One region of the Ruegeria sp. AM4 genome, then DNA from elsewhere that is predicted to be linked to it. Evidence: riboswitches for the same ligand, from Rfam matches in the RefSeq annotation. Region 1 holds a riboswitch; each other region holds the start of a gene.
The links. Region 1 has a riboswitch for cobalamin ahead of ACR0JA_RS14035 (hypothetical protein). Riboswitches for the same ligand answer to the same signal wherever they lie in the genome.

Region 1 (7,654 bases):
ATCGGGGTTTGCATCTTTTGGCGGCGGCGCAGGCGGCCGCGCTGCGCCCTTACCTGCGGGACAGTCAGCTCGCGGACTTGCCAGTGCTATCCGCCGTCGCCCCCGCAAAGTTCGGTGGGCGGGCCGGGCCAGCTCACTACACCGACGTTCCTGCCGGCGAAATCTCGATCCGCCATGTGGCTGACCTTCAGGTCTTTCCGAATGAACTGCGTGGCCTCTGTGTCAGTGGCGCGCAGGTTCTCGACTGGCTTGAAATGTCTGCGGGCGTCTTCAACCAGCTCTTCCCCGACGCGCCACAAGAGTTGCACGATCCGGACCGCGCGGGTCACAATCTGGATTTACTCTATGGGTTGGCCTGCGAGATCGATCTGTCACACCCCGCCCGGTTCGATGCCGAAGGCCAATTGAACGACCCGGCGCATCGCCGTATCCGCATGGCATCGATAAATGGCTTGCCCATCGACCCGGATCAGAAGTTTGTCGTGGCAACAAACAACTACCGCGCCAATGGCGGCGGCAACTTTCCGATTGCTGGTCGGGCACAAGTTATCCCGATCCCTTCGCTGCCCGTTCAGAACGCACTGATCGACTACATAAAGAACTCGGCGCGGCCTGACCCGCTCGAATCCGCACCACGGCCGTTTACATTTTCGTCACTGGGTGGCGCGAAGACGATTCTGAGGACCGGCCCGAACGCGCGCGCGCACAGCGCCGAGCTGGCGGAATTCGCCACAAGCGATCTGGGCCTGGATTCGGACGGATTTTTGCGCATTCAACTGACGCTGTGACGGGTTGCCATTTTACCGCCAGGCACCTATATCGGCAGTCGAGAGGTTGGCGCGGGCGAGCGCCTCGCCAACCTGGTCAGGTCCGGAAGGAAGCAGCCACAACGAGCCCCGCTTGGGTCGATGTCCAACCTCTCACTTGAACCTTTCAGCCACAGGAGGGCTTTTATGATTGTAGCAAAGACCCTTCGGGCCGCTCGGTTCTGACTTTTCGATCACCGATCGCGGCCTGAACACGTTTCCGACGGATGTGCATGCGCCATTCGTCAGGATTGCTGTACCTGAGAACAGGCAGATCAATGGATTTTTCACTTTCGGATCTTGGATGGTCCTCTCACTTTGCCGCGCAACACGCGGTCGATCCCACTTGCGCACCCTATCGCATCACCGGCGTTCACCGGGACCGTCTGACAGGCGTGTCGCCGGAGGGCGAAGCGCCTCTGCTGACACCCAATCGGTCAACAGGTGACTTTGCCGTCGGTGACTGGGTTCTGGTCGACGACCAGCAACGCGTTCAGCACCTGCTGGACCGCCGCAGCAGCCTGCAGCGCCGCGCCGCCGGAACCGGGGTCGAGGCGCAGCTGATCGCTGCCAATGTCGACGTGCTGTATATTGTCAGCTCTTGCAACGCCGATTTCAACCTGCCCAGACTAGAGCGCTATCTGGCACTGGCCCACCAGGCCGGATGTTACCCGGTGATCGTTCTGACCAAGGCAGACACCTGCGACGAGCCCGCAGACTATGCCCGGCGCGCCGAAACTCTGGGGCCGTTCCTGACGGTTCTGACAGTCGACGCGCGGGACCCCATGGACATCGCGCAAGTGCTGTCCTGGTGTCCTGCCGGGCAGACTGGGGCGCTGGTCGGGTCATCCGGCGTCGGCAAAACGACACTGGCAAATGGCATGACCGGACACAGCGACGCCACCGCTTCCATCCGCGAGGATGACGCACGCGGGCGGCACACCACAACCGCGCGGGCCCTGCGAAGGCTGCGCAACGGCGGCTGGCTGATCGACACCCCAGGTATGCGCGCGCTGCGTTTGCTGGATGCGCAAGACGGCGTTGACGAGGTGTTTTCGGATATCACGGAACTGGCGCAGAATTGCCGGTTCTCGGACTGCCAGCACGTCTCGGAACCCGGTTGCGCTGTGCAGGAGGCGATCGCTGCAAGCGCGCTCGACGAAGACCGGTTGGACCGGTGGCGCAAACTGCGACGCGAGGATCAGCGCAACTCAGAAACCCTTGCCCAATCCCGCGCCCGCGACAAGGCGTTTGGCAAGATGGTGCGATCGGTTATGCAGGACAAGAAGTCCCGCAAGGGTGTCTGACACCCGGGGGCACCATCAAGGTGCCCCTACTTATCTGGCAATCAAATTTGGCCAGAGCGCTGCGTTCTTGCGCGTAAAAACCCCGATATGACCGATCTCGGACAGGCCAAAATCCTTTGCCGACAACAGATGCCGACGCGCCTCGGGACCGTAGAGGTCCGCAAGCCGCCAGACCGCCTGAGGCGGCACCATCTGGTCATCGTCGAAAGTGAACAGGTCAACCTGCCGACCGGCATCGGGCCAGTTGGCTACGGGCAGCCTATGCCCGATCTCCGGTACATAGTTCTTTGGCGCGGTACACCAGCTCCGCCATTGCCAATAGACCGGAGCCGGTAAGTCCGTTCCGAACCCGGTCAGCTTGCCCGGCAAATAGCCCAGCCCGCGAGTCGCCAATGGCGCGTGGGCGTGCCAGAACAACCACGCCAGCGAGCGATAAGGCCAAGGGTGATCCGACAGGGTCACCAGCCCGGAACAGACACAAATCATGCGATCGATCCGGTCCGCGTCCGGTTGAACCGGCCCCAGCATGGCCCCCACCGAATGCCCGATTGTCCAGTGTTGCGCGTCGGGAAAGCGCCGCCGCATCTCGGCGCGCGCGGCAGGCATGTCAACCAGGGCCCAGTCGGCCATTGTCGTCTTCGAATCCGCCAGCGCCCCCTGCGACGAGAGCCCGAAATCGCGATAGTCATAGGTCAGGCACGCCATGCCCTGTTCTGCCGCCAGCCAGCGCGCGAAATGGCGATAATAGTCTCTGGGTACCCCCGTGGCGCTGTTCAGGACAACGACCGTCTCGGGTTCTGACGCAGGGCTGTACAACCGCGCCGACAGTTTCGCCGGGCCGGATGCGAAATGAAAATCTTCCGTCAGAACTGCAGTCCGGGTGTCCAGCATCGCCGCCTCCGAAGCTCCTTGCATTGTTTCTGAACTAAGTAGTTCACTTTGCAGTCCACATGGTCTGATACGCCGAGTCAACACTTTGCCAAGTTGACCAAACGTCCGCCTGCGCAATTTTCCTCGGGCATCTTTCAATCCGCTTGACTCGCACCGGGCTGGCCCGCTAGCGATTGGGCGATGGTTTCCGCGTCCTCAACCGAGGCCGGGATGAAAAGGGAACACGGTGCGGCCCACTCCGGATTGTCCGGAACACGCCAAATCCGCGACTGCCCCCGCAACTGTAAGCGGAAAGCAATGCCGAGATACCACTGGCCGCAAGGCTGGGAAGGGCGGCAAAGCGACGACCCGCAAGTCAGGAGACCTGCCATCAAAACTGAAACCGAAACTCGGGCGGGGTGTCCGGGCAGGGTCAGACCGCCGGTTGCGGTTTCTCCTGATCGATACCCCTCAGCCCACATGTGCGGAGGGCACATCATGATCTGGAAGACCGAAACGCACCAATTTACGGCAACCGTCTGTCAACGCACCGGCAAGACCTGCCCGGCGCTGGCGCGTGTGGCACGTGCGCTGGTGCAGTCGATCTCGACCGCGGGGCAGGCAACTGCGCGAGATCTGGAAATAGACGGCAGCATCGAACTGGGCCATTGCCCCGACGGGTGCACAGCACGGTTTCGTGCGCAAGCAGACGAAGTCCGCATCTTTTGCGGAACCGGCGAAGCAGCCGATATCGACCGTTTGGATGACTATGCTGACCTGATGTTTGGCACCGAATTCACGACATTGCCGTCGGGCGCGATTCCAAATCCGCCTTGCGCGATGCTACAGGCTCTGGCAACCGCACCAAAGGCTCAGGCAACGACAGAATCGCAGGTCAGAATCTGAGGTTATGAGGCAGCAAGCGCAACAGCTGGCGCGATGGCCCAATGCAACTGGTCATCCGTCTCGACCGCGCAGGGCCGCAAGGCGCGCAGGCGCGTCAGGGCGGTATCCGGGTTCTCGCCGCATTCCACCATTAGGCGCAGCACGATCATGCCTGACCGCCCGCAGCCACCGCGGCAATGAACGAGTACACGACCCCCGCCTGCCAATGCCTGACGGGCCGAGGCGCTGACCCGTTTCCAGCGTTCGCGGATTTCCGCCGATGGCGCGCCAAAATCCTCGATCGGCAGATGCGCCCAGCGGCTGGCGCGGCTTTGCACGTCGCGCCCAAAGTCGCGCGCGCCATCCTTGATCATCTCGACCTCGGTGGTCATGGAAATCACCAGACCCGGCTGCCATCCGGCGACCATCTCCAGATCGCCGAGATAGTCCCCTCCCCGCCCTGGCATTGAACTTAGCGCAAGCGAGCCGCCGCCCACCTGCAATGCATGGATCACCATCTGAGACATCTTTGCGTTCCCCCCGAAACGTAGATCAGAAAGTCTTACCCCTGGCCTATGAATCGGAGATTTTACCTGCGCCGGTCGCGTTTCCAAAACAAAAATCCTGGCGACCCGCTGTGGACGCGGGCGGCGGGGGCCTCTACGCTGCGGTTTGAACGAATCCAACCGAGCAGACATGACCGACACACCCAGCCCCGCCTATCAGGTTCTCGCCCGCAAATATCGCCCGGAAACCTTTGCCGATCTGGTGGGTCAGAACGCCATGGTGCGCACCCTGAAGAACGCGTTCGAGGCGGACCGGATCGCGCAGGCCTTCATCATGACCGGCATCCGGGGAACCGGTAAGACCACAACTGCGCGGATCATCGCCAAGGGCATGAACTGCATCGGACCGGACGGCAATGGCGGCCCAACGACCGAGCCCTGTGGCCAGTGCGAACATTGCACTGCGATCATGGAAGGCCGTCATGTCGACGTGATCGAGATGGACGCCGCCAGCCGCACCGGAGTGAACGACATTCGCGAAATCATCGACAGCGTCCGCTACCGCGCTGCCAGCGCGCGCTACAAGATCTACATCATCGATGAGGTTCACATGCTCTCGACCAGCGCCTTCAACGCGCTGCTCAAGACGCTGGAAGAACCCCCTGCGCATGTGAAGTTCATCTTTGCCACGACTGAAATTCGCAAGGTACCGGTCACGGTCCTTTCGCGCTGCCAGCGGTTCGACCTGCGCCGGATCGAGCCCGAGGACATGATCGGCCTGCTCAGCAAGATCGCCTCGGCAGAAGGTGCCCAGATCGCCGAAGACGCGCTTGCGCTGATAACCCGCGCCGCCGAGGGCTCGGCCCGCGACGCGACCTCGCTGCTGGATCAGGCGATATCGCATGGCGCTGGCGAAACCAGTGCCAATCAGGTCCGCGCCATGTTGGGGCTGGCCGACAGGGGTCGGGTGCTGGACCTGATGGACATGATCCTGCGCGGCGATGCGGCGGGCGCGCTGACCGAACTGAGCGCGCAATATGCCGAAGGCGCCGATCCGCTGGCGGTTCTACGCGATCTGGCCGAAATCACCCACTGGGTCTCGGTCGTCAAGATCACCCCGGATGCCGCCGAGGATCCAACGGTGTCGCCCGACGAGCGTGCGCGTGGGCAACAGATGGCCGAGGCCCTGCCAATGCGGGTGCTGACCCGCATGTGGCAAATGCTGCTCAAAGCTCTGGAAGAGGTTTCCGCCGCGCCCAACGCCATGATGGCAGCCGAGATGGCCGTGATCCGCCTGACCCATGTGGCGGACCTGCCCAGCCCCGAAGAACTGGTAAAAAGATTGCAGGATACCCCGCCACCGCCAAATGGTGGGCCGGGTCGCGGTCTACCGGCCGCCTCGCAGGGTAATATTGCGCCACAGGCAACCGCCCAACCGACTCTGACAGCCGCACCACGCGGAGCCGCAGGCGCGCCTTCAGCCGCTTTGGCGCAGGACGTACAGACCGCTCTGGCGCGCTATCCGACCTTCGAGCACGTGGTCGAACTGATCCGGTCGAACCGGGACGTCAAACTGCTGGTCGAGGTCGAGAACGGCGTCCGTCTGGTCTCGTACCAACCCGGCCGGATCGAGTTCACCCCGGCCGAGCAAGCACCGACCGACCTGGCCCCCCGTCTCGGATCGGCCCTGCAACGCTGGACCGGGAACCGCTGGGCCGTGTCGATTGTCTCGGAAGGCCAGGACCCGACCATCGCGGAACTCCGCGACGCGGCCGAGCTTGCCCTGCGCACTGAAGCCGAAGAACACCCTTTGGTACAGGCCGTTTTGGCCCAGTTTCCAAAGGCGCGGATCACCAAGATCGAAACCCCCGAACAACGCGCGGCACAGGTCGAAACCGAAGCTCTGCCCGAAGTCGAAGACGAATGGGACCCGTTCGAGGAGGATTAAGTCTCCGCTCTGACACCTGAAGCCCTCCCGCACCTGCCACGGGCCATCGGCTTGCGCCGATACCCCTGAGCAGCTTTGGGCCCGGCCCGCGCAGACACAGCCTGCGCGGGCCGGGTCCAACGAGAGGAAAGACCCACCAAAGACCTTGGCGACAGGCGGGAGCAGCCTCTCCCCTTGTGCCCGACGAATGCCATCCGTATTTAGGCTGCAAACAGATTTACAGGAGAATACCGATGCTCAAAGGACTCGGCGGTCTGGGCGACATGGCCAAGATGATGAAATCCGCCCAGGATTTGCAGACCAAGATGACCGACATGCAGGAAGAGCTGAACACCATCATGGTCGTCGGCGAATCCGGCGCCGGGCTGGTCAAGGCGACGGCCACCGCCAAAGGCGAATTGAAAGGTCTCGACATCGATCCGTCGATCTTCAATGGCGACGACAAAGAAGTGGTCGAAGATCTGATCCTCGCCGCGATCAAGGACGCGCAGACCAAAGCCGCCGAACGCTCTCAGGCCGAGATGGCCAAGCTGACCGAAAGCATGGGCCTGCCAGCAGACATCAAGCTGCCGTTCTGATCTTCATCTTTTTGAAAATACTCCCGCCGGAGGCTCCCTCCGGCGCCAGACAGGACAGGCCGTGAGCTCGAACAGCGACATCGACAACCTGATCGACCTGATGGCCAAGCTGCCGGGCCTCGGCCCCCGCTCGGCCCGCCGCGCGGTCCTGCACCTGATCCGCAAACGCGCCCTGCTGCTGACGCCGCTGTCGGACGCCATGCAGCAGGTCGCCGTCACCGCCCGTGAGTGCCTGAACTGCGGCAATGTGGGTACCACCGACATCTGCGACATCTGCGAAAGCGAGGACCGCGCGACAGGCGAGCTGTGCGTGGTCGAAGACGTCGCCGACCTCTGGGCCATGGAGCGCGCAGGCGTGTTCAAAGGCCGCTATCACGTGTTGGGCGGCACGCTTTCGGCGCTGGACGGCATAGGCCCGGACGACCTGCGCATTCCCCGATTGAAAGATCGGGTTGTGGCCGAAGGGATCACCGAGATCATCCTCGCGCTCAACGCCACCGTCGATGGCCAGACCACCGCGCATTACATAGCCGATCAGCTGGAGGGTCAGGTCCGTCTGACCTCATTGGCGCAAGGCGTGCCGATCGGGGGAGAGTTGGATTATCTGGATGACGGGACTATTACGGCAGCGCTCAGGGCGCGCAAGGAACTTTGAGTATGCGGGCTTTAGCACGTCAATAAAGCCCATCGGTTTCGTCAATCAGCACCGGTGGCCCCCAATAGTCCGCTTCAAACCGGACGCGCGCGCCACTGT
Region 2 (7,654 bases), on a different contig from region 1:
AAAATCTGAACAAATATGCACTGAAACAGATATGTTTGGCAAGTATTGGGCCCTTTCGGGTCGGCACCCGAGGCCTTATGGGGTCATGGATTCACGGCTGACCTGTCGAAATCGTTCCGAGGCTCGCCAGCATCAACGGTGTTTTGATGAACAATTGGTTGAAACCGACGGCTCAATCCGCACACGTAATCGCTGATTCAGCACAAGCCCTCATCACAAGTCCACCAGCCGACGCGGTTTTCTGTTCGAGATGGTCGGCGTTCACCCGGGATGCACCGCCGCGCGCAAATGCAATTCTCGGTGTTTCACCGTAATATCAACAAGTTCTGCAGATTTACCGAGATACAGCACCACATGGAAATTTCGTCTTGTATTCCCGCTGCTTGCAAGGATATACCCGTCGGCGGAGACGTGGCCGAGTGGTCGAAGGCGCTCCCCTGCTAAGGGAGTAGGCCCGGAAGGGTCTCGAGGGTTCGAATCCCTTCGTCTCCGCCACCCATCACTTTCACACAATATTCCCGAACGTAATCCGACCCACTCTGCCGGGAGTTTATTTGTTACCATCGCGTTTTGCGGTTCGGGACCCAATCCGTTGTCCGCGTTCAGAATTTTCCGTTGTCGTTTTTCCATTCGCTGCGCGGAGCGATGGTTTCGACTGTGTCCCAATGCTCGGCGATCAGATCATCGTGAACGCGGAACAGGTGATAGAAACCGGTATGAACCCCAGCCTTGCTGCCTTCGCACATGCACAGGACAAAATTGCCCTCAGCCAACACACGATGCAATTTGTGGTGCTGGATCAGGTGCGTACCGTCCTGGACCGCGTCCAATGCGGCGCGAAAGGCGTCCGCTCCGTCGCCCAGTTCGGGGCTGTGCTGGATCAGGTCTGCATGCACGAATGTCGCGAGCAAGTCGGTCTGACCACCAACCAGCACCTGTTCGGCAAACCGGCGCACCAGATCCCGGTTCTGCTCGGTCTTGTCCAAATCCGTGGTGTCCGCGCTGCCGTCCAACATGCCACGACCTGACGGGTTTGGGCCTTTGAGGGGTTGGATGTTGTCCCAATGTTCGACCGCCTTGCCATCCTCGAACCGAAAGACCTCGAACGCGGCGCGCAGGCTGGAAAAGTCGTATTCGTTATGCGCAAAAGCAAAGTCACCATCTTCGAACACCCTCATGAATGTGACCCGGGGATTCGTTTTGGCCAACCGCGCGAACAGATTGGCCAAGCCCTCGCTGCCTTCATGTGTCTGGGGATTGTGCTGAATGTATCTGGCTTCGTTGACTACGGTTGCGGCTTCGGGATCTCCGGTCTCGATGCCTTTCAACAGCTTTTTGAGCAGGTCTTTTTTCGATGCCATGTCATTTCATCCCGTTCTGGAGGCCTTTGCACGCGAGTCAGATTAGCACCAAACTATGCCTGTGTTCGAAAATAACCTGGGTATCATGCTGTCACTCACCGACTGAATTTTGGTTGACGGACGATACCCGAGTCTGGCATCTGCGGTCGCGTGTCCGGTTCCGGGTTTGCCCGGAGAAAAGGGAATGCGGTGCGGGTTTTGTCAGACAAACACCCAATGCCGCAACTGCCCCCGCAACTGTAGGCGGCGAGCAGGGCTGACATGCCACTGGGGTTTCCCGGGAAGGCCAGCCCAACGCTTTGACCCGCAAGTCAGGAGACCTGCCGGATGTGCACCCTCGGAAGGGGTGTGTCACTGACGCCGGGGTGTGCGTCGGGTCTGTTGCCCCGAATACGGGAGCAGGCTCGGACCGTCCTGGTGTCAAACAAGAATGCGTGCCGGGGTTGGCACGTCGGGACAAGGAAGAAGACCCCATGAAAAAGCTGCTCTGCACGGCTGCGGTTGCGCTGACTATTCCAGCGATCGCGCAAGCACATTTTCTGCTGGAGTACACCACGGACACCATGATTGATGCGCCGGGCGATGTGCCGGTCAAGCTGATCTTCTGGCACCCGTTTGAAAACGGCCACGTCATGGATCTGGAAAAGCCGCAGGAATTCTATGTGATCCACAATGGTGAAAAAACGGACCTGCTAGAGACGCTGGAGCCTGTGCGCTTCACCAGCCCTGAAAACGAAGGTGCGGCCTTCAAAGGGTCGGTGCCGGTCAAGCGGTCGGGCGACTATGTCATGGTCACGGTGCCTCAGCCTTATTATGAGGAATCCGAGGACATCTATATCCAGCAGATCACCAAAGCGTTCCTGAATCGCAATGAGCTGCCGACCGATTGGATGAATCCCGCAGGTCTGCCGACCGAGATCATCCCGCTGAACAAGCCCTACAACATCGTCGCGGGCTCGACCTTTACCGGTCAGGTACTGGCCGACGGTCAACCGGTCGCCGGGGCCGAGATCGAGATCGAGTACATGGCAGCAGAGCCGAAAATGGACAGCGCCGCACCCTCGGATCCGACCGTATCGCCAATGCCCGGCGGTGCCGTTGTCGCGATTTCGGACGCCAATGGCTATTTCTCCTTCGGGGTTCCAAAAGCCGGATACTGGGGATTTGCAGCACTTGGTTCGGGCCCCGCGACCGAGCATGAGGGCAAGGAACTGAGCCAGGATGCGGTGATCTGGATCCGCGCCTGGGATCTGGAGTAACCCCGGATGCACATCGTCGACGGTGCCCTGTCCAACCCGGTCGTGATCGGCGGTGCGGTCGCCGCCGCAGGTGGGATCGCCATCGGGCTGCGGTCGCTTGATCTGGACCGTATCCCCACAGCCGGGGTGCTTTCGGCCAGCTTTTTCGTGGCTTCACTGATTCACGTGCCGATCGGGCCGTCGTCAGTGCATCTGATCCTCAACGGTCTGGCCGGGCTTTTGCTCGGCTGGGCCGCATTTCCGGCCCTGTTCGTGGGCCTGTTGCTGCAGGCGGTGTTCTTTGGCTTTGGCGGGTTGACCGTATTGGGTATCAACACGCTCAACATCGCCTTGCCGGCGGTATTGGCCGGAATGTTGTTCCGGCCACTGATCGGGCGCGGCACACCTGTGGCCGGTGCAATTTGGGGTGGAGTTGGCGGCGCGTTTGCCATTGCCGCCACGACGATCATGGTTGGCATATCGCTGGCGTTGTCGGGGGATGCATTCCTGCCTGCGGCGAAACTCGTGTTCTTTGCCCATATCCCGGTGATGGTAATCGAGGCGGTGCTGACCGGATTTGCCGTCCTGCTGGCGCGCAAGGTCAAACCCGAGCTATTCGCCACAAGGACAATCGCATGATACGGTTTGCTCTGATCTTTGCCATCTGTTGTGCGCCTTTGCCCGCTTTCGCACATAAGGTGATCGCCGGGGTTTTTGCCTCGGGTGACGCCATCGAAGGAGAGATTGGCTTTTCCAACGGTGACATGGCAACCGATACCGAGGTGATCGTGACTGGTCCGGATGGGTCGGAACTGGGCCGCACGGTGACCGGTGCGGATGGGTTTTTCCTGTTCACGCCGACTACAGCCATAGCGCACACGTTCTTTGCCGATCTTGGCGCGGGCCATGTGGCCGAAGTTGTCATGTCGGCGCAGGACGTGGCCGGGATCATGGGCGTTGCAGTCGGCAAGGAAGGCCTCTCCGAGAGTAAAGCGGTTTCTGCCGAAACCACGGCTGGCAGCGGGTCGGTGGCATCGCTGACCGACGAAGAACGGCGGCTCATCGCAGAGGCCGTGCGAGACGAAATCCACCCGCTGCGGCGTGAGATCGCCGCCTATCGCGAACACAACGATTTGCAATCCATACTTGGCGGGATCGGGTACATCTTCGGCCTGTTCGGGGTTGGCTTCTATATAGCCGCCCGGCGAAAGCGGTCTTCCTGATGGCACACGTACTGGGGTCACAGGACAAGGCATTGGCCGGGGCTGTCGGCCCGGAACGGCAGGGAATGATTGCCCCTCTCGATCCTCGCATGCGCATCGTCATGGCCTGTGTGTTTGCGATTGTTGTCGTCGCGTTGTCTTCGCTGGTGGCGCTGACCTCAGCGTTGATGATCGCGCTGTCGCTGCTTGCGGTATCCCGCCTGCCATGGCGCTCGACGTTGAAGCGTATGGCGATGATGGACGGGTTCATCATATTCATGCTGGTGCTGTTGCCGTTTTCCGTGCCCGGCGATCCGATCTTTTCGCTTTGGGGCTTTACCGCCAGTTGGCAGGGCGTTTGGCAGGCCGTCGAAATTGCCCTTACCGCAAATGCGGTGATCCTGGCGCTGATGGTGCTGGTCGGCACGATGGAACCGGTCGCGTTGGGCCATGCGCTGCATCGTTTGCGCTGCCCCGAGACGCTGGTGCATCTGCTGATGTTCACGATCCGCTATATCGATGTGCTGCACGAAGAATACCAACGTCTGCGGGCCGCGATGAAAGTGCGTGGTTTTCGGCCCGGTACGAACTGGCACACTTATCGCAGCTTTGGCTATCTGGTGGGTATGATGCTTGTACGGGCCATCGAGCGGTCCGAACGCATCCTTGGCGCGATGAAGTGTCGGGGTTTTTCGGGTCAGATGCTGCTGCTTCAAGACTATTCGCTGACTCGTCGGGACATTGCCTTCGGCCTCGGGCTCGGCGCGCTGTGTCTTGCATTGATCATTGTGGATTTCGCATGACGCTCATCGCGCTGGACAGCATCTGCTTTGCCTATCCCGGACAGGACCCCGTTCTGAATGGGGCCTGCCTGACGCTAGACGCCGGGCAGCGCCTGTCGCTCACCGGTCCGAACGGGTCCGGCAAATCCACGCTGTTGCGCATTGCGCTCGGGCTACAGCGCCCGTCTTCGGGCACCGTTTCCGTGTTTGGCACCCCCCGCCGCGTAGAGGCGGATTTCCACGAGGTGCGCCGCCACGTCGGCCTTGTGTTTCAGGATCCCGACGATCAATTGTTTTGCCCCACCGTGGCCGAAGACATCGCCTTTGGGCCGCTGAACCTGGGCAAGACAAAGGACGAGGCGATCGCCATCGTGGATCAGGTTCTACGCGATCTGGATTTGACGCATCTCAGGAACCGGACAACGCACAAGCTGTCGGGTGGGGAAAAGCGCCTGATCACGCTGGCAACGGTTCTTGCGATGAACCCCCAAGCGCTGTTGTTGGATGAGCCGACCAACGCCTTGGACACCAAGAACGAGGCGCGGCTACTTGAAATCCTGCAATCCCTGCCGCAGGCGATCCTGCTGGTCAGCCATGCGCCTGCGTTCCGCCGGGCGCTGGCCCCGGACAGGTTGGACTTGCAGGATGGCAAGCTTATTTCGATGTAACTGCGCCGCCGGTAACACCCCCCGTAAGATGCCGATGTCAATCGCGGTCGCTTGTCATGGAAAACCTTATCAGGTAAGGCAACTGTAACGTTATAAGATCACAAGGTGGTTCTCATGTCCAAGAAGCTTGTATCCCTTTCAGTCTCTGCCGCGTTACTGGGTGGCACCGCATTGGCGGATGCACCAAACGTTGCGGTGGACATTGCTCCGGTTCATTCTCTGGTCGCTCGGGTGATGGGTGATGTTGGCGAACCGCATCTCATCGTGCAGCCCGGGGCGTCACCGCATGGATACACCATGCGTCCCTCAAATGCGGATGCGTTGCAAAATGCCGATGTCGTGTTTTGGGTCGGAGAAGACCTGACGCCATGGCTTGAAGGAGCAATTGATACGCTGGGAAAAAACGCATCGGTCACAGCGCTGCTTGAAGCTGATGGAACCACATTGCTCGACTTCCGGGAAAGTGCGTTGTTCGAAGCCCACGACCACGGGGACGATGACCACGACGATCATGGTGATGAGGACCATACCGATCATGATGATCATGATCACGACGACCATGGGGATGACGATCACGCGGATCATGATGACCACGGTGATGAAGATCATGCGGACCACGACGACCACGATCACGATGAACATGGCGACGAAGACCACGCGGATCATGATGATGAAAAGCATGCAGATCACGACGATCACGGACATGATGACCACGATGATCATGATGACCACGCCGGGCACGATGACCATAACCATGGCGACCATGATCCGCATGCTTGGCTTTCACCGGCGAATGCAGGCACTTGGTTGAATGTGATCGCCTCTCAGCTTTCTGCAGCGGATCCCGACAATGCAGGCGCCTACTTTGCAAACGCTGCGGCAGCGCGCGAAGAATTGGAATCTCTGTCCGGAGAGATCACGGCGACACTGGATCCGGTGCGCGGAGGGAACTTCATCGTGTTCCACGATGCATACCAGTATTTTGAGAACGACTTCGACTTTCCGGCAGCCGGAGCGATTTCCCTAAGTGATGCGACAGCCCCCAGCCCCGCGCGGATTGCCGAGATCCAGGGACGCATTCGCGAGGAAGGCATAAACTGTGTTCTGGCTGAGCCTCAGTTCAATCCAGGCCTTGTGGCAACTGTTCTCGAAGGCACCGAGGCGACCACGGGAGTGATCGATCCCCTGGGCGCCGAGCTTGAACCGGGGGCGGACCTCTATCCGCAATTGATCCGCAACATGGCGAATACGCTGGCAGAATGCCTGTAGACCAAACATTGGACACACCGGCCGCCCAACGCGAAGCGACCGGTGTGTATCGTCGCGGGCACTCGGTCGGGCATTTGTTGCGCTGATCAATTCTGACCCCGCCTGAACCGATCTGGACAGCCCAGTCAATTTACCTTACTTATGTAATGTTATTACATTATAAGACTTGCAATGTTCATGTCTCATGCCTCGAATTCCCGGCTTGACCCGTCGGAGGACCCGCGCATCCCTGTGACGCTGCTCACCGGGTTCCTGGGCGCTGGGAAGACAACGCTGCTCAATCAGGTGCTTTCCGATCCCTCGTCGGGGCCGGTCACCGTCATCGTGAACGAGTTTGGCGAGGCCGGGCTGGACCATGATCTGATCGAGTCAGTGGATGGTGACGTCATGCTGATGTCTTCGGGCTGCCTGTGCTGCTCGATCCGGGGCGACCTGTCGGACACCTTCGTCAAATTGCTTGCACGCCGCGACGAAGGGCTGCTGACGTTTGACCGCGTGGTGATCGAAACCACCGGATTGGCCGATCCCGGGCCGATCCTACAGACGCTGCTGGTGGATCCGTACCTGGCCCGCAACACACGCATGGATGGTATCGTCACGGTTGTTGATGCCGTGAACGGACCTGCCACTTTGGATGCCCAGTTTGAAGCGGTATCGCAGGTCGCGATGGCCGATCTGATCTTGCTGAGCAAGACAGACCTTGTTCCGCGCGCCGCGACGCAGACCATTGCCAACCGGTTGCGCGGGCTGAATCCGACCGCTGACATCATTGGCAAGCTGGGTTCCGATTTTGCCGCAAACCGGATGTGGAACCTGACGGGCATGCGGGATAATGCCGGGCAACAGGATGCCCTATCGTGGACAACGCCCAAACCAGCTGATGACCCTTTCAGCAATCTGTCAGGCGTACTGCCGGGCAAAGCCGCAAACCCCGCAACAACCTCTGAGTTTCGCCGTCACGACACCGACATAACGTCGATTTCGATCGTGCTGGAAGACGCATTGGGTGATGCAGTGTTCGACAAGTGGTTTGACACACTGATTGCCTACAAAGGCCGCGATATTCTGCGCGTAAAAGGTATTCTGTTTCTCGAAGGGATCGATACACCTTTTTCCTTTCACGGCGTGCAGCAC
Region 3 (7,654 bases), on a different contig from region 1:
CAGCACCGATGGCACGGCGATGATCACGCCAAACCCCGCAGCGGTCGCCACCGCCCGGTGGATCGGCGTGTTGTAAAGGCTCATCAGCGGCACGCCAAAGCTGCCACCGCCGATGCCCATCAGCACCGACAAAAACCCAACCGACGGCGACAGGGCGCCCCGGCGCAAACCTTTCGGCATCGCATCGCCCAAGCGCCATTCTGACCTGCCCAGCCCCAGATAAGCGCCGATGACCATGCCGAGCACGCCAAACAGAGCCTGCAACACTTCGGTCCGCAGATATGACGCGACAAGGACGCCTATGACCGCCCCAACAGCAATCCCTGGCCCCCAGCTGCGCAGGATGTCCCAATCCACCGCGCCCTTTTTGTTGTGGCTCATCACCGATCGAACCGAGGTGACGATGATCGTTGCCAGAGATGTCGCCAGACACATCTGCATCAGCTGCGGGCCACCATACCCAAGCGTCTGAAAGGCATAGAAAAATGCAGGCACCAGAACGATGCCTCCGCCAACGCCAAGCAACCCGGCCAAAACCCCGGCAAAAGCGCCGATCACAAGCAAAAGGCCCAGCATCTGGGCCAGCAACATCGTCTCGGGCATTCGTCTCCCATCCCGGCCGGGGGCCGTCCTAAACCGCCCTGTCCACCTGCGACAGAGGTACCACGCTTTCCAAAGCACGCAACATCACTTCGGGGCCAGCATTCTCTTGCACGGCACCCTCGGACAGCGCACGACGCCAGCCGCGCGCGCCAGGACGCCCTGCGAACAAACCCAGCATATGCCGGGTGATCTGATGCAACCGCCCACCTTTGGCAAGGTGACGTTCGATATAGGGCACCATCTGGTACACGACATCGACGGGGTCGACACTGCCTCCCGCACCAAATATCTGCCGGTCCGCATCGGCCAGAACCTCGGCAGGCTGATGATAGGCGGCACGCCCGATCATAACCCCGTCCAACCCTGCCTCAAGATGCGCGCGCGCCTGCGCGAGCGTGGTTATGCCCCCGTTGATCGAGATATGAAGATCGGGGAATTCGGCCTTCATCCGGTGAACAAGGTCATAGTCCAACGGTGGGATATCCCGGTTTTCCTTGGGGCTGAGCCCTTGCAGCCACGCCTTGCGCGCGTGGATGGTGACCCGCGCGCACCCAGCCGCCTGGATTTTGCCCAGAAAGTCAGGCAGCACCTTGGCAGGGTCCTGATCGTCCACGCCGATCCGGCATTTGACAGTCACCTCGACGTCCACCGCCTCGCGCATCGCTCTGACGCAATCGGCGACGCGCTCTGGCTCTTTCATCAAAACGGCCCCAAACGTACCCGACTGAACCCGATCAGAAGGGCACCCGCAGTTCAGGTTGATCTCATCATACCCCGCCTCGGCCCCCAGTCGGGCAGCCCGCGCCAATTCCTGCGGATCAGATCCCCCCAATTGCAATGCCACGGGATGTTCCTGCGGGTTGTAGTCCAGCAAATGCACCGCTCCGCCCCGCACCAGCGCAGGCGCTGTCACCATCTCGGTGTACAGCAAACTCTGCGCACTGAGCAGGCGATGAAAGAAGCGACAATGGCGGTCGGTCCAGTCCATCATCGGCGCCACCGAAAGGCGTGAAGCGGTTTTCACGTTATTTTTCAAAATATTAACCTCGCCCCCAAATTTCCACATGGCACGACGTTCCGGGGTATCCGATCGTATTGCCAGGACATTTGGCGGTTTTCGATTCTGAGTTGCTACCGTGTAGCACAACTGAACCAACAGAACACCGCCCCGTCTGCGGGCCTAATCATCCATGTGTGCCTCGGTATCTGGCTGAGCCAGAGTAATCGGCAGCCAAGCCCGACCGCTCATTACTGAAGAAAGCCGCAATCAAGGTGTCGCAGGTTTCCGTGTTCATAACGCCAAATGTGTAAGCGTAAACCAACGCCCATATTGGACGATATCGAAAAAACCCAATGAGCGTCCTGGCTTGACCTCTGTGCATTGCCGCTCGTTCTGGATCATTTCAAAGCCGGAAGAGACCTAGATCTTTTGCACCGCGACCTGCGCGCCTTTAATCGCCTTGAGGCGTACATCTGCCGAATTCTCACCCAAAAACTCGTGGAAAGCGCGCATGACACCGTCTTTCCACCATCCCTTACGGTGATAATCGTCCAGCATGATGACGCCGCCGACCATCATCTTGGGCAGGATCGCCTTCAGATCGGCCTTGACGCCCTCGTAGGAATGGTCGCCGTCCACATAGGCAAAACCGATACTTCCATTCTTGAACTGGTCCATCGCCGGGACCGAAAAATCGCGGATCACTGAAACCTTACCCAAGGCAATCTCATCGCGGTACTTTTCCTTGACGGATTCGTAGATGCGATCCATGTCTTTCTTGCTGCGCGCTCCGGCAAGCGAGACGCCATCGCCCGAGTCTTCCTGAACGCCCCAGGGATCGATGAGAACAAGCTTGGACGGTTGCAACCCTTCCAGCAGGATCTCGGAAAATTCGCCCTTCCAGACGCCGATCTCGATGCTCAGCTTGCCCTTTGGCATCAGTTCCAGCAACTCGCGGCGCAGGCCATCCTTGCGCTCGCGTTGCATGGCGCGCTTGCCGCGTCGCACGGGTGCGGTGACAGGGTCCGCGACCGGTTCAGCGGCCTTTTCCGGCTCGTCCAGCGGGGTTTGCAGGGCCGTAACAAAATCGGTCCAATCCGCGCGCCGCCTGAGCTTTCCGGCTTTGGTTCTGTGCCAGTTGCAGGCGCGTTCGTGAAGTTCGACAAGCTTTTCATCAGCCATCATCTTTGCACGCATCTCGTGCATGCCAGGCATATGCCCCAGGATCGAGCGATCCTCGACATTGTTGTGGTTCATCATGTTCCAATAATCCAGCCCCTGATCCTGGCTGATGTGGTTGGTGCGGCCACGATCACGTTTTACCAGAAAGCTGTCGGTGCTGCGAACGGCGTAGTGATGGATACGCGCATATTCGTGGCTGAACCCGCGCCAAGCGCGCCATTTGACCTGATCGGCGGGATACTCGTTCCCGCCCGCATCGCGCCACAGTACATTTTCATAAGGTGCCTCGGGGTTGGGCGCGTGTTGCTCGTCTATGCGCGGTCTGTGGGCGCGGAACCGGTTGAACTTGCCATTGTTGCGGAACAGCGTCTTGAAACCCTTCGCCTTCTGATGCGGATATTTGTGCTCTGGCGCTGCGTGAAAAAAGGTCTCGGGCACGGGGCGGTCTACGAACTCACGCTGCCCCCCCTGCCCGAACATGCGCCAACACATCGAGATCGCGTCGGCATCACCACTGGCGCGGACGAAACTGCGGATATCACCGCCGGGGACGCGAATGTTGATGTATTCGTCGACATCCAGGCTGAGTATCCAGTCCGAGGCCAGATAGCTAGGGTGGCGTCGGGCTTTGGAAAACGCGACCGTCTGTGGCTTTTCCTTGGGGCTGACAGGGTTGCGTTCGTGATGGGCCCAGCCCAATTCTTGCAGGCGGTCAGCGATGGCCGCGGTCCCGTCCGAGCAATCGTTGGTATAGATCAGAATGTCATCAAATCCGATTGAGCGGTTATAGGCCACCCAATCGATCATGAAAGGTCCTTCGTTCTTCATCGTTGTCACGATGAGAAAGGTCTCATCCGTCATATTACGCTCGCTTGCCTGTGCCACTTACGGACTATTGGTTATGTGTTTAAAATAGCCTTAAGTTTTTGTCCAACCCGGAAGGCAGCCCAAAGGCGCCTGGGTTGGACCACCGACAACGAAAGCGCGCCGCCCTCAGACAGCCTGCCGGTTCGCCGGAACGACCTCATAGCCTGGCTCTTCGGGTTCATCATCGGCCATCTCGGCCGGAAATCCGGGTGCGCGAATGTCCAGGCCAGTCGCCTCTTCCAGTCGCTTGATGATATTCGGCGAAAGCTCGCGGTCACCAAACCGGGCGATGCCGTCTTCAAAGATCTTGATCATCAAGGGGTTGATTTCAAGGGGAACTCCGGCCCGGTCGGCAACCTCTTGAAACAGGCCGATATCCTTTTTCACAAGATCCATCGTGAATGAGATATCGCGCGAGCCATTGAGGATAACCTGGCTTTCGGTTTCGTGAACGAACGAGGTGCCCGACGAGATCTTGATCGCTTCGTAGGTCGTGTTCAGGTCCATTCCGGCGGCCTTGGCGGTGACCAAAGCTTCGGCGCAGGTGATCAGATTGGCGGTAGCAAGATAATTTGTCATCACTTTCAGTACCGAGGCCGAGCCCAGCTCGCCCGTATGCAGGATGCGCCGCCCCATCGTGGTCAGAAACGGCAGGATGCGTTCGAATGTCTCGCGATCACAGCCTGCAAAGATCGAGATATTGCCCGTCGCGGCCCGATGACAGCCCCCCGAAACCGGGCAATCCACCGCAGCACCGCCCTGTTCGATCACCATTGCGCCCAGACGCTTGACCTCGGCCTCATCTGTGGTGGACATCTCCATCCAGATTTTGCCCGGTCCGACCTCGGGCAGCATCTCCTGCATCACCGCATCCGAGGCAGCGGGCGAAGGCAGGCAGGTAATGACCGCGTCGCAGTCACGCATCAGTTGCGCTGGGCTTTCGGCCGCTTTGGCCCCTTTGGCCACAAACTCGGCGACCAGATCCGCGTTCAGATCATGAACCGTCAGATCGATCCCGTTGCGCAGCAGCGAGCCCGAAAGCTTTCCGCCAACATTTCCAAGGCCAATGAACCCTACTTTCATAGTCCGATACTCCGCATTCGAATTTCTCGACCATGGCAGCACGATGTACCAACGCAAATCATGCCGCCGAACGACGCTGGCAGGTCGTTTTTCATCACCCTGTGCAATCCGTGAGCGCGACACGCTTGACAACGCGCCCGCTGGTGCCGCATGTCCGATCCGTTGGTGTCTGCAGCAGCAGATGAAAAGGGAATGCGTCAGCGGTTCTTCCGTCAAACGCAGCCGCCCCCGCGACCGTGACCGGAGAAGGTGCCCAATGCCACTGGCCTTATGGCCGGGAAGGCGGGACACCTGCCAGAGTGACCCTCTGACATCCGCAAGCCGGGAGACCTGCCAACACCCGAAGTTGAAACCGGACGGGGTGTTCCGGTGTCGGGTCCATGTCGCAATACGTGGCCCGCATGAAACCCCGTCCCCCACGAAGAGGATTTGGGGGGATGAGAGACATGACCGAGACCGCTCCGGTCGAACTGTTGGTTTGCACCACCTGCCGTCGCGGGCTGCCCGTTGAAGATGACGCACAGCGCCCCGGTACATTGCTGCATCAAGCGCTAGAACAGGCTGGCCTGCCCGAGGGCATCACCCTGAAAGCTGTCGAGTGCCTGTCGAATTGTGACGAGGGGTGTTCGATCGTGCTGCGTGGTGGCCCGGATCGCTGGACCTTTGTCTATGAACATCTGAACGAAACCGATCATGTTGATGTGATCGTTGACGGCGCGACCAAATACCTTGCGACCGAAGACGGTCTGGTCAAATGGCGCGAACGCCCCGAACATTTCCGCAAAAACTGTGCGGCCCGCATTCCCCCTAATGGAGCCCTGAAATGAGCAATCTCGAAAAACTCCCCGTGACTGTGATCACCGGCTTTCTTGGCGCGGGAAAAACCACGCTGGTCAAGCATCTGTTGCAGAATCCGCAGGGCAAGCGTCTGGCTGTGGTCGTCAACGAATTTGGCGATGTGGGCGTGGATGGCGACATCCTGAAATCCTGCGCCATCCCGGATTGCCCGGCGGAAAACATCATGGAACTGGCCAATGGCTGCATCTGCTGCACCGTTGCCGATGATTTCATCCCCACGATCGAGGCGCTGATGGCGCTCGAGCCGCGCCCCGATCACATCCTGATCGAAACTTCGGGGCTGGCCCTGCCCAAGCCGCTGCTGAAAGCCTTCGATTGGCCGGATATCCGCTCGAAAATCACCGTTGATGGCGTGATCGCTTTGGCTGACGCCGAGGCGGTCGCCGCCGGACGCTTTGCCCCGAATGTGGCGGCGGTGGATGCTCAGCGTCTGGCTGACGACTCGATCGACCATGAAACGCCTCTGTCCGAGGTGTTCGAGGATCAGATTTCCTGCGCCGACATTATCCTGCTGACAAAGCCCGATCTGGCCGGCCCGGAAGGCGTCACCAAAGCCAAAGCGATCATCGCAGCCGAAGCGCCCCGTCCGTTGCCCGTGGTCGAAGTGGCTGAAGGTGCCGTGGATGTCCGCGTTGTTCTGGGTTTGGAAGCGGCCGCAGAGGATGATATGGCGGCACGCCCCAGCCATCACGACGGTCACCACGATCACGAGCATGACGACTTCGAAAGCATCATCGTCGAACTGCCCGAACAGTCTGATCCGGCGGCTCTGGTTGCCAATATCGAACGTCTGGCCAAGGAACTGAACATATTGCGCGTCAAAGGCTATGCCGCCGTTCAGGGCAAACCGATGCGCCTGCTGGTGCAGGCCGTTGGTGCCCGCGTTCGTCACCAATATGACCGCCTGTGGGAGCCGGGCGAAGACCGCCGCTCGCGTCTGGTTGTCATTGCAGAGCATGACGACATCAAGGAAGCCGAAATCCGCGGTATCCTCGTGGGTGTTCCAGAGGCCGCCGAGTAAGCCATGCACGTCGTCTTCCGCGAAAGCCACGGGCTCGAGGAAACCGAGACCCCAACCGATCTGGGCCAGAGCCCAGCGGATTTGGTGGTGCTGTCCTTCTCCGACAGTGACCTCGGCGCTTTCGCGGCGGGCTGGCATCGCGGAGGTGGTCCCGAGGGACGGATGCCGACGCTGCGGCTGGCCAACCTGACGGCGCTGAAACACCCGCTATCTGTCGATACCTATGTCGAACAGACCTTGGAGGGGGCCAAAGGCATTCTGATCCGTCTGATCGGGGGCGTGCCCTATTGGGCCTATGGCTTGCAGCAGGTTCTGGCCTTGGCGCAGGCAAAAGGCATTGCTCTGGCCGTTCTGCCCGCCGATGGGCGTGAGGATACACGGCTGGACGACTATTCCACGCTGCCCGTCTCTACCCTGCGACGTCTGGCGCATCTGTGCGACACCGGAGGAGAAGTCGCGGCACAGGCCGCCCTGGCGCAGATGGCCTTGGCTGCGGGGTTGTACGCCGGGCCGGTGATGGGTGCGAAAACCATACCCGACTGCGGCGCATGGTGCCCGGATCGCGGTGTCATCCCGGCGGACAAGGCGTTCTCGGGCGACGCAAGGCGCATCCTTGTGACCTTCTATCGGGCCTATTTGACCTCCGCCGATACCGCCCCGGTCGCGGCCCTGATCCGCAGCTTACGCGCGCGCGGGCTCGAAGCGATTGGCTTGTTCGCACCATCCCTCAAAGCGCCAGCAGCCGCAGACTGGCTGCGTGAACAGGTGGTTGCGATGAACCCGTCGGCAATCATCAATGCGACCTCGTTCTCGGGAAAGGGCGCGTCGGGCACCTCGCCTCTGGACGCTGCCAATGTGCCAGTGTTTCAGGTCGCGCTGGCCACGTCGCGCCGCAAGGCATGGGCCGAGGCGGAACGTGGCCTGTCGCCTGCCGACCTCGCCATGCATGTGGTGCTGCCGGAGGTCGACGGTCGCATTTCGGCAGGCATTGCATCGTTCAAAGAACCGGGCAAACGCGATCCGCATCTGGAATATTCCCG

Region 2: linked by a shared signal. The riboswitch ahead of ACR0JA_RS11625 (DUF4198 domain-containing protein) and the one ahead of ACR0JA_RS14035 (hypothetical protein) in region 1 are both predicted to bind cobalamin.
Region 3: linked by a shared signal. The riboswitch ahead of ACR0JA_RS00315 (DUF1636 family protein) and the one ahead of ACR0JA_RS14035 (hypothetical protein) in region 1 are both predicted to bind cobalamin.

Annotation. Positions count from the first base shown of each region.
Region 1 covers NZ_JBQFXD010000006.1:228,302-235,955, forward strand. The annotation lists gene ACR0JA_RS14015 (bifunctional 2',3'-cyclic-nucleotide 2'-phosphodiesterase/3'-nucleotidase) at 1-788, shown strand, start outside; RNA gene ffs (signal recognition particle sRNA small type) at 828-926, shown strand; gene rsgA (ribosome small subunit-dependent GTPase A) at 1,085-2,113, shown strand; gene ACR0JA_RS14030 (alpha/beta hydrolase family protein) at 2,144-3,004, opposite strand; cobalamin riboswitch at 3,169-3,390, shown strand; gene ACR0JA_RS14035 (hypothetical protein) at 3,482-3,889, shown strand; gene ACR0JA_RS14040 (protein-tyrosine phosphatase family protein) at 3,892-4,395, opposite strand; gene ACR0JA_RS14045 (DNA polymerase III subunit gamma/tau) at 4,565-6,322, shown strand; gene ACR0JA_RS14050 (YbaB/EbfC family nucleoid-associated protein) at 6,556-6,900, shown strand; gene recR (recombination mediator RecR) at 6,962-7,555, shown strand; gene ACR0JA_RS14060 (hypothetical protein) at 7,575-7,654, opposite strand, start outside.
Region 2 covers NZ_JBQFXD010000005.1:70,282-77,935, reverse strand. The annotation lists tRNA gene ACR0JA_RS11635 (tRNA-Ser) at 406-495, shown strand; gene ACR0JA_RS11630 (nuclear transport factor 2 family protein) at 603-1,361, opposite strand; cobalamin riboswitch at 1,500-1,703, shown strand; gene ACR0JA_RS11625 (DUF4198 domain-containing protein) at 1,835-2,620, shown strand; gene cbiM (cobalt transporter CbiM) at 2,627-3,238, shown strand; gene ACR0JA_RS11615 (cobalt ABC transporter permease) at 3,235-3,822, shown strand; gene cbiQ (cobalt ECF transporter T component CbiQ) at 3,822-4,604, shown strand; gene ACR0JA_RS11605 (energy-coupling factor ABC transporter ATP-binding protein) at 4,601-5,251, shown strand; gene ACR0JA_RS11600 (zinc ABC transporter substrate-binding protein) at 5,366-6,520, shown strand; gene ACR0JA_RS11595 (CobW family GTP-binding protein) at 6,692-7,654, shown strand, end outside.
Region 3 covers NZ_JBQFXD010000001.1:63,112-70,765, reverse strand. The annotation lists gene ACR0JA_RS00335 (sulfite exporter TauE/SafE family protein) at 1-603, opposite strand, end outside; gene dusA (tRNA dihydrouridine(20/20a) synthase DusA) at 632-1,669, opposite strand; gene ACR0JA_RS00325 (glycosyltransferase family 2 protein) at 2,024-3,646, opposite strand; gene ACR0JA_RS00320 (NAD(P)-dependent oxidoreductase) at 3,779-4,774, opposite strand; cobalamin riboswitch at 4,882-5,087, shown strand; gene ACR0JA_RS00315 (DUF1636 family protein) at 5,182-5,562, shown strand; gene cobW (cobalamin biosynthesis protein CobW) at 5,559-6,614, shown strand; gene cobN (cobaltochelatase subunit CobN) at 6,618-7,654, shown strand, end outside.